2 linked regions of the Desulfatitalea tepidiphila genome follow. Each later gene encodes a partner of the first gene's protein in a complex. Links are inferred from orthologs where the notes say so. Each region holds a gene or a part of one and is shown on either strand. Other genes may lie near its edges.

What was found. Proteins that work in one complex are often made in the same cells at the same time.
Region 2: the proteins of secA (region 1) and secY are in contact, whole or in part, in a crystal structure (PDB 3DIN), measured with the Thermotoga maritima proteins. The link is inferred for Desulfatitalea tepidiphila from one-to-one orthologs. Residues at the interface, in WP_004082002.1 of Thermotoga maritima: Glu261, Ala262, Arg263, Lys300, Ala301, Arg302, Thr303, Ile304, Ile305, Leu323, Tyr324, Asp325, Pro326, Val329, Ser330, Tyr333, Ile336, Lys340, Phe345, Val349, Glu363, Phe364, Tyr374, Ser375, Gly376, Gly377, Glu393, Ile395, Thr482, Ser483; in WP_004081795.1 of Thermotoga maritima: Glu108, Gly109, Glu110, Glu111, Ala236, Glu237, Arg238, Arg239, Ile240, Thr241, Ile242, Gln243, Tyr244, Ala245, Arg246, Arg247, Val248, Thr249, Gly250, Arg251, Arg252, Val253, Tyr254, Gly256, Ala257, Ser258, Thr259, Tyr260, Leu261, Pro262.

Annotation. Positions count from the first base shown.
Region 1 is NZ_BCAG01000003.1:2,023,673-2,028,421, reverse strand. What follows is about bases 880-4,031. They hold secA (preprotein translocase subunit SecA), read left to right. Parts: upstream 880-1,265; coding sequence 1,266-3,797; downstream 3,798-4,031. Other genes in these bases: DFT_RS13675 (metallophosphoesterase family protein), read left to right, coding at 3,807-4,031. Outside these bases: DFT_RS13685 (M23 family metallopeptidase), read left to right, coding at 117-866; more of DFT_RS13675, read left to right, coding at 4,032-4,265; ATP-dependent Clp protease adapter ClpS, read left to right, coding at 4,615-4,749. UniProt on the Escherichia coli protein: Required for protein export, interacts with the SecYEG preprotein conducting channel.
Region 2 is NZ_BCAG01000003.1:866,076-869,840, forward strand. What follows is about bases 7-2,964. They hold secY (preprotein translocase subunit SecY), read left to right. Parts: upstream 7-809; coding sequence 810-2,120; downstream 2,121-2,964. Other genes in these bases: rpsE (30S ribosomal protein S5), read left to right, coding at 7-171; rpmD (50S ribosomal protein L30), read left to right, coding at 184-369; rplO (50S ribosomal protein L15), read left to right, coding at 369-809; infA (translation initiation factor IF-1), read left to right, coding at 2,187-2,405; rpmJ (50S ribosomal protein L36), read left to right, coding at 2,484-2,597. Also shown: more of rpsE, read left to right, coding at 1-6; more of rpsM, read left to right, coding at 2,965-3,007; rpsK (30S ribosomal protein S11), read left to right, coding at 3,035-3,421; rpsD (30S ribosomal protein S4), read left to right, coding at 3,499-3,765. UniProt on the Escherichia coli protein: The central subunit of the protein translocation channel SecYEG. Consists of two halves formed by TMs 1-5 and 6-10.

The DNA.
Region 1 (4,749 bases):
ACTTTTCGGACAGGCAGGCTTATGCATTGATGTTTATCGTTTGTCTGGCAGCGGCAAGTCTGGTTTATGGTGCTATCGCTTATATTTCCATGCGGTCCGAGATCCATGAAAAGGGAATGCTCGAACGCCAGCTGGCCCATCAAAGCGAGGAAGTGGTCAACCAGCGGCGCCAGATAGTGAAGTTCGCAGAGGAGATTAACGCCTTAAAAGAGCGCATGGTCGTGCTCGATCAGTTCGAGCAGCAGATACGGTTGCTGGCCGATATCAAACAACCGGGAGATACGGATGGTTTGTTCGGTGTCGGGGGGTCGGCTCCCGAAGATCTGAATCCAGGCATGGAATTGCACGAGACACCAAAACACCTCGTGACGGACATGCATCGCCAGGTCAAACAGTTGGCCAGCGCCTCCGAAAAGAAGGAAAATACACTCACGCGCCTGATCGATCATCTGGAAGAGCAAAAGAATATGATGGCGCATACCCCTGCCATCCGTCCCGCACAGGGATTTATCACCTCGCGCTTCGATTACCGCCAATCCCCGTTTACCGGCCGGCGGGAATTTCACAAGGGCATCGATATCGCCAACCGGCACGGTACCCCGATTGTCGCCACCGGCGATGGTGTGGTCTCGTTTTCAGGGGAAAACGGCGCACTGGGCCAGGTGGTGGTCATCGACCATGGCTACGGCGTGGTCACCCGCTACGCTCATGTCCAAAAAACCTTGAAGAAGCGCGGCGAACGGGTCCGCCGGGGAGACAAGATCGCACTCATGGGTAATACCGGCCGCAGCACCGGCCCCCACCTGCATTACGAGGTGCGGTTGAACGGTGTTCCAGTCAATCCAGAAAAATATATCCTCAATTAACCGTCAAAATCCAATGCCATGAACCTGGTGGCAGCCTCAATGGAGGCAAAAATCGCGTCCCTGCACTCACCTGGCAGAACCGCGGGCCGATCTCATCAACCCCTTTCCAAACAACGCAACCTTGACAGTCTGGTAAAAAGTCCGAAATTCGCGTTTCCCTTCATCCTTGCGAAAGCCGGGATCCCGTATTTTCATTATGCTCTGGATGCCGGCGTTCGCCGGCATGACGCCTCTGCGACTTTTCACGGGTTTATCAACCTAACCCCATCGCAACGAAACAGGTCCGCAAGCGCCGTTTTTCATCTCCTAAAATTGCCTTGAGTATGCCTGGAAAATATTTTAGGTTGGCGTTGTTTTGTTTAAGCCTGGTTCCAAAACAGAGGAAGGACCTACAATCCCATGGTATTGAAACTGCTCACCAGCCTTTTCGGCAGCAAAAATGAGCGTGAAATAAAGCGGCTGCAACCCCTCGTGGACCAGATCAACCAGCTCGAAGCGCGGATGCAGGGGCTGAGCGATGCGGACCTCAAGGCCCAGACCGCAAAATTAAAAACGGCGCTGGAAAACGGTGCATCGCTCGACGACCTGCTTCCTGAGGCGTTTGCCACGGTTCGCGAGGCATCGGTGCGCACCCTGAAGATGCGCCACTTCGACTGCCAGCTGATCGGCGGCATGATCCTGAATATGGGGCGTATCGCCGAGATGAAAACCGGCGAGGGCAAGACCCTGGTGGCCACCTTGCCCGCCTATCTCAATGCCCTGACCGGAAAAGGCGTGCATATCATCACCGTAAACGATTATTTGGCCCGCCGCGACACCGAATGGATGGGGCAGATCTATACCTTCCTGGGTCTCGAGGTCGGCACCATCGTGCACGGCATGGACGACCAGGAGCGCAAGAGAGCCTACGGCGCCGATATCACCTACGGCACCAACAACGAGTTCGGCTTCGACTACCTGCGCGACAACATGAAGTTCGACATCGACACCATCGTCCAGGGCGACCTGCACTATGCCATCGTGGACGAGGTGGACAGCATCCTCATCGACGAGGCCCGGACCCCGCTGATCATCTCCGGTCCGGCCGAAAAGTCGACCCATCTGTACTACCAGGTCAACGGCATCATCCCCAGCCTCAAGGCCGAGCAGCACTACACCAAGGATGAAAAGGCGCGCAGTGTGGCCCTGACCGAGGAGGGCGTGGCCGCCGCCGAACGGCTGCTGCAGGTGGAAAACCTGTATGACCCGCGCAACATCGAGACGCTGCACCATGTCAACCAGGCCCTCAAGGCCCACACCCTTTTCAAACGGGACGTAGACTACATCGTCAAGGAAGGGCAGGTGATCATCGTCGATGAATTCACCGGCCGGCTCATGCCCGGGCGGCGCTACAGCGAGGGGCTGCACCAGGCGCTGGAGGCCAAGGAGGGCGTCCGGATCGAGAACGAAAACCAGACCCTGGCCACCATCACCTTCCAGAACTATTTCCGCATGTACGACAAGCTGGCCGGCATGACCGGTACGGCCGATACCGAAGCCGCGGAATTCAAGAAGATATACAATCTCGAAGTCAATGTCGTGCCGACCAACATGCCCATGATCCGCATCGACAATCCGGACGTAATCTACAAGACCCGCCGCGAGAAGTACGAAGCCGTGCTCGACGAGATCGAGGCCCTGCACACCAAGGGGCAGCCGGTGCTGGTGGGCACCATCTCCATCGATGTCTCCGAACAGATTGCCGAGAAGCTCAAAAAGCGCGGCATCAAGCACGCCGTGCTCAACGCCAAGAACCATGAGGCCGAAGCCGAGATCATCTCCATGGCCGGCCAGAGGGCCGCCGTGACGATCTCCACCAACATGGCCGGCCGCGGCACGGACATCAAGCTGGGCGAAGGGGTCACCGAGCTGGGCGGCCTGCACATCCTCGGCACCGAAAGGCACGAAAGCCGCCGCATCGACAACCAGTTGCGCGGCCGTTCCGGCCGCCAGGGCGATCCCGGCTCGTCGAGGTTTTACCTCTCCCTGGAAGACGACTTGCTGCGCATCTTCGGCGGCCAGCGCATCGGCAGCATCATGGAGCGGCTTGGGCTGCAAGACGGCGAACCCATTGAGCACAACCTGATCAGCCGTGCCATCGAAAACGCCCAGACCAAGGTCGAGGCCCACAACTTCGATATCCGCAAGCACCTGCTGGAATATGACGACGTGATGAACCAGCAGCGCGAGGTTATCTATCGTCAGCGCCGCGAACTGCTCATGGGCAACGACATCAAGGAGACCATCCTGGATACGATCGGCGAACGGGCCGATCAGATCGCCGCGCAATTCGCCGACGAGCGGGCCCTGGCCGAAGATTGGGACTGGCAGGGGATCTCCGACGCGGTCTTCAAACAGTTCAACTACCGCATCAAACCATTCGACGCCGACACCCTCGATGGACTGAACGAGGAGGGCCTGGCCCAGGAGATCTATGATCAGACCGTGGCGGTCCACCAGGCGCGCGAGACCCAATTCGGTACGGACGCCATGCGCCACCTGGAACGGATCGTCATGCTGCAGACCGTGGACAACCTGTGGAAAGATCACTTGCTCAGCATGGATCATCTCAAGGAGGGCATCGGCCTGCGCGGCTACGCCCAGCAAAATCCCCTGCTCGTGTACAAGAAAGAGGGATTCGACATGTTCCAGGCGCTCATCGAGCGCATCAAGGAGGAGACCCTCGGCATCCTGTTCCGCATCCAGTTGGCCGAACCGGCCTCGCTAGAGGAGATGCAGAAAAAGCAGGACCAGGAGCTGGTCTTTTCCGGGGCAGGGGAGTCCGGTCCGCCCAAAAAGAAACCCATCCGGCGGGCCAACGAAAAGGTGGGGCGCAACGATCCCTGCCCGTGCGGCAGCGGCAAGAAGTACAAAAAGTGTTGCGGCCGATAGGACGGTAGCATGATCATCGGGATTATTTCAGATACGCACGGATCCTTGAACCGACCGGCCGCGGAGGCGCTAGCCGGGGTCGATCACATCATCCACGCCGGAGACGTGGGGGCCCCCGATGTCATCACCGCCCTCGAACAGATCGCACCCGTCACCGCCGTGCGCGGCAACACCGACGGCGGCTACCTGGCCAAGAAACTGCCGGCCGTGAACATGGTGACCTTGGCCGGCATCACCTTCTACGTGCTTCACGACATCTTGGTCCTCGATCTCGACCCGGTCGCCGCCGGCGTCCAGGTGGTCGTCAGCGGCCACACCCACCGCGCCGAAATCAGATCCACCGGCGCCGTTCTGTACCTCAACCCCGGATCGGCCAGCCAGTCCAGAAACGGCAACGGGCTGAGCCTTGCCCGCATCGACATCTCCCAAGACGGCCTGAAGCCGGAGATCGTGGACCTGAAGGGATGAAAAATTTGATCGGGCGGGCGTAAAGCCCGCCCCTACAAGGTTTGGATTAGATCCAGATCGTGGCCATTTACGGGCGCAGTAGGTCCGGGGTTTATCCCCGCCCGTTTCCAATCCCAACATCTGTCGGCCTCTATCCCCTGCCAACGCAACACCAAAAAGACACTACTCTCAAGAATCTGACCCTTCGGAGCGATAATCCATACAGACCCCGCGCGCCTGCATCCGGCCCGGTGTTTTTGCAGAGCGTCCGCCCTATCCAGGCTCTTTACAAACTCCGACCCTGATGCTTATAATGATTTTCAAAAAAGCGAGATGAGATGAAAGCATGTATCGATAAAATTTTGATCTCATGAGTGAGTATCTACCCGAAACCATAGGGGATGTTAATGCAAAGACCGAACATGACCTCCGCGAACCGGCCATGTACAAGGTCTTGCTTCACAACGACGATTATACAACCATGGAATTCGTCGTGCAGGTGCTC
Region 2 (3,765 bases), 1.2 Mb from region 1 along the record:
GCGGTAAGGGCTGTGCTCGAAGCGGTGGGTATTCAGAATATTTTGACCAAGTGCATGGGGACCAACAATCCGCATAATGTTGTGAAGGCAACCATTGAAGGGTTGCAACAGCTTCAAAGTGAGGAGCAGGTTGCCGCAAGACGCGGGTTGCAGAAACAGGATTTAAGGTAGGGGATTAAAGACATGTCTGGCAAAATCAATATCACCCTTAAAAAAAGCATGGTCGGCCGACCTGAAAAGCATCGTAAAGTGCTTCGTGGTATGGGGCTCACCAGGATCAACAAAACAGTTCAGCTGGAAAATACGCCGGCGATCCGGGGCATGATTGAAAAAGTGTCGCATCTGGTTACGGCTGAGGAGACAAGATAATGAAGTTGCACGAGTTGAAACCCGCCAAAGGAGCGACCAAAAATCGCAAGCGGAAAGGGAGAGGCGTAGCGTCCGGGCAAGGTAAGACCGCTGGGCGTGGAAACAAAGGCCAGAATGCCCGTTCAGGCGGGGGGGCCAGGCCTGGCTTCGAAGGTGGCCAAATGCCGCTTCATAGAAGACTCCCCAAAAGAGGTTTTACCAACATCTTCAAAAAAGAGATGGCAGTCGTCAATCTGAAAGACCTGGAAGGTTTCGATTCCGGTTCTGTGGTAGATTCTGCCACGCTGGTGCGCAATGGGCTCGTCAAGGGCCGGTGGGATGGTGTCAAGCTTTTGGGGCAGGGAGAGATTCGCGTTCCGCTAACGGTTAAATTGAATGCCATCAGCCGCACCGCAAAAGATAAAATCGAGGCGGCCGGCGGGTCCGTAGAGGTCATCTAAATGGTTGGCAGCGGTTTCGGTAATCTTTTTAAAATTCCTGAGTTGCGGCAGCGAATCTTTTTTACTGCGGCACTGCTATCGGTTTACCGCATCGGTGTCTATGTGCCGACGCCGGGTATCAATGCGGGTGCGCTCAAGGATCTTTTCGCGTCCATGCAAGGGACCATATTCGGGGTATTCAATATGTTTACCGGAGGTGCCTTGGAGCAATTATCCGTATTTGCGCTTGGCATCATGCCCTACATCAGTGCGTCCATCATTTTGCAGCTACTCACGGTGGTCATTCCCCACTTGGAAGAGCTGAAAAAAGAAGGTGAGCAAGGTAGAAAAAAGATTACCCAGTATACCCGTTACGGAACAGTTCTTCTCAGCATTATTCAGGGATTTGGCATCGCCGTGGGGTTGGAAGGGCAGTCATCACCCACCGGTGTTGGGGTCGTATTCGATCCAGGCTGGGACTTCAGATTGATGACCGTGATTACCCTGACAGCCGGAACGGCTTTCATTATGTGGCTGGGAGAGCAAATCACAGAAAGAGGGATTGGAAACGGAATATCTCTGATTATTTTTGCCGGCATCGTGGCCCGCATGCCGGCTGCTATCGGCAATACCTTCAGGTTGGTCCAACAAGAAGAGTTTAACATTTTTGGTCTCATTGTTTTGCTCGTACTGATGATTGCCGTTATCGGATTCATTATTTTTGTCGAGCAGGGACAGCGGCGTATTCCCGTGCAATATGCGAAAAGAGTCGTGGGACGGCGTATGTATGGAGGACAAAGTACCCATTTACCGTTAAAAATTAATTCATCCGGCGTCATCCCCCCGATATTCGCCTCTTCAATTTTGATGTTTCCTGCGACCATTGCCCAGTTTGCCGAGGTGGGGTGGCTCAAGAGCATATCGGACGCCGTTCAACCCGGCGGGATTTATTACAACATCGTATTCGTGGGATTTATCGTATTTTTTTGCTACTTTTACACGGCCGTTACATTCAATCCTGTAGATGTGGCTGATAATATGAAAAAAAATGGCGGGTTCATACCTGGAATCAGGCCTGGGAAACGGACAGCGGATTACATTGATCGCGTCTTGACCCGCATCACATTGGGTGGCGCCATTTATGTCTCTGCAGTGTGTGTGTTGCCGACTGTTTTGATTGCACAATTCAATGTACCGTTCTATTTCGGAGGTACCGCATTACTGATCGTTGTCGGAGTGGCCATCGATACCATCGCTCAAATGGAATCGCATATGCTGACGAGACACTATGAAGGCTTTTTGAAAAAAGGCACCATGCGAGGCCGAAGGTGATCGATACGTGCATAATCGCTACTTGGAATTCTATAGATAGGTAAGTCGGCAACCCAAGGGGGGACCATGGCCAAGGAAGAACCAATAAGGGTAGAAGGTGTTGTGCTGGAGACATTGCCGAATGCAATGTTCAAGGTTGAGCTGGAGAACAAACACCAGGTCCTGGCCCATATCAGTGGAAAAATGCGAATGCATTTTATCAAAATCCTGCCCGGAGACAAGGTGACGGTTGAACTTTCTCCTTATGATCTCACCCGAGGAAGAATTACCTATCGGTCGAAATAGACCATGCATCGACCGATGATGGACATGTAAATGAATATCGCTGGACTTAAAGCGCACTCAACATAGGAGCTAAGAACAATGAAGGTCAGGGCATCAGTAAAAAAGATCTGCAGTAAATGTAAGGTTGTTCGCCGCAAGGGCGTTGTGCGGATCATTTGTGTAAACAAAAGACACAAGCAAAGACAAGGTTAAAAGCCTTATTTGAAGGAGGATTCGCTTTGGCACGAATTGCGGGTGTAGATTTACCGAGACGCAAAAGGGTCGAGATCGCGCTGACCTACATATATGGAATTGGTCGGTCGAGATCGAATCTTATTCTGTCACAACTCAACATTGACCCCAATACGCTTACCGACGATCTCACAGATACAGAGGTCAACGATATCCGTAAGGTGATTGACGGCAACTTCAAAGTTGAAGGCGAGTTGCGGACCGAAGTGTCTATGAATATTAAGCGGCTCATGGATCTGGGGTGTTATCGAGGTTTAAGACACCGACGCGGGTTGCCGGTTAATGGACAACGTACCAGCACAAACGCAAGGACCAGAAAAGGGCCCAAACGCTCGGCGGTCAAGAAAAAGGGCGCGGCAAAGAAGAAGTAGCACGCTAACCGTTAAGGGATGTAACAGATGCCAAGAAAAACCCGTACAAAGAAAAAAGAGAAAAAAAATATCGCCAATGGTGTGGTGCATATTCAATCCACCTTCAATAACACCATTATTACCATTACGGATGCGACCGGTAATGTCGTTTCATGGTCGAGCTCCGGCGTTATGGGGTTCAAGGGCTCCCGAAAAAGCACGCCCTTTGCTGCCCAGGTGACTGCGGAAGATGCAGCCAAAAAGGCAATGGAACACGGCATGAGAAATGTTGAAGTCTACGTCAAAGGCCCAGGAGCAGGCCGCGAATCCGCGCTGAGGGCGTTGCAGGCTGCGGGTTTCACCGTTACGATGATCAGGGATGTGACCCCCATTCCGCACAATGGTTGCCGCCCTCCGAAACGTAGAAGGGTATAATTACACCAAGTTGAGATTTGGTCTGAAAATCATTTAGAAAAACACCAAATCCGCTCCATTGCTATAAGGAGGCAATATTGGCACGATATACTGGTTCGGTATGTAGAATATGCCGAAGGGAAAATTTAAAGCTGTTCCTGAAAGGTGATCGTTGTTACTCAGATAAATGTGCGTTCGACAGGCGCAGTTATGCCCCGGGAGAACAGGGACAACGTCGTCGTGGGAAAATATCCGACTATGGCGTTCAGCTGCGAGAGAAGCAAAAGGTCAAACGGATGTATGGCCTTTCCGAGAAGCAGTTTCATTTGAGTTTCGTCGAAGCAGATCGTCAAAAAGGGATTACG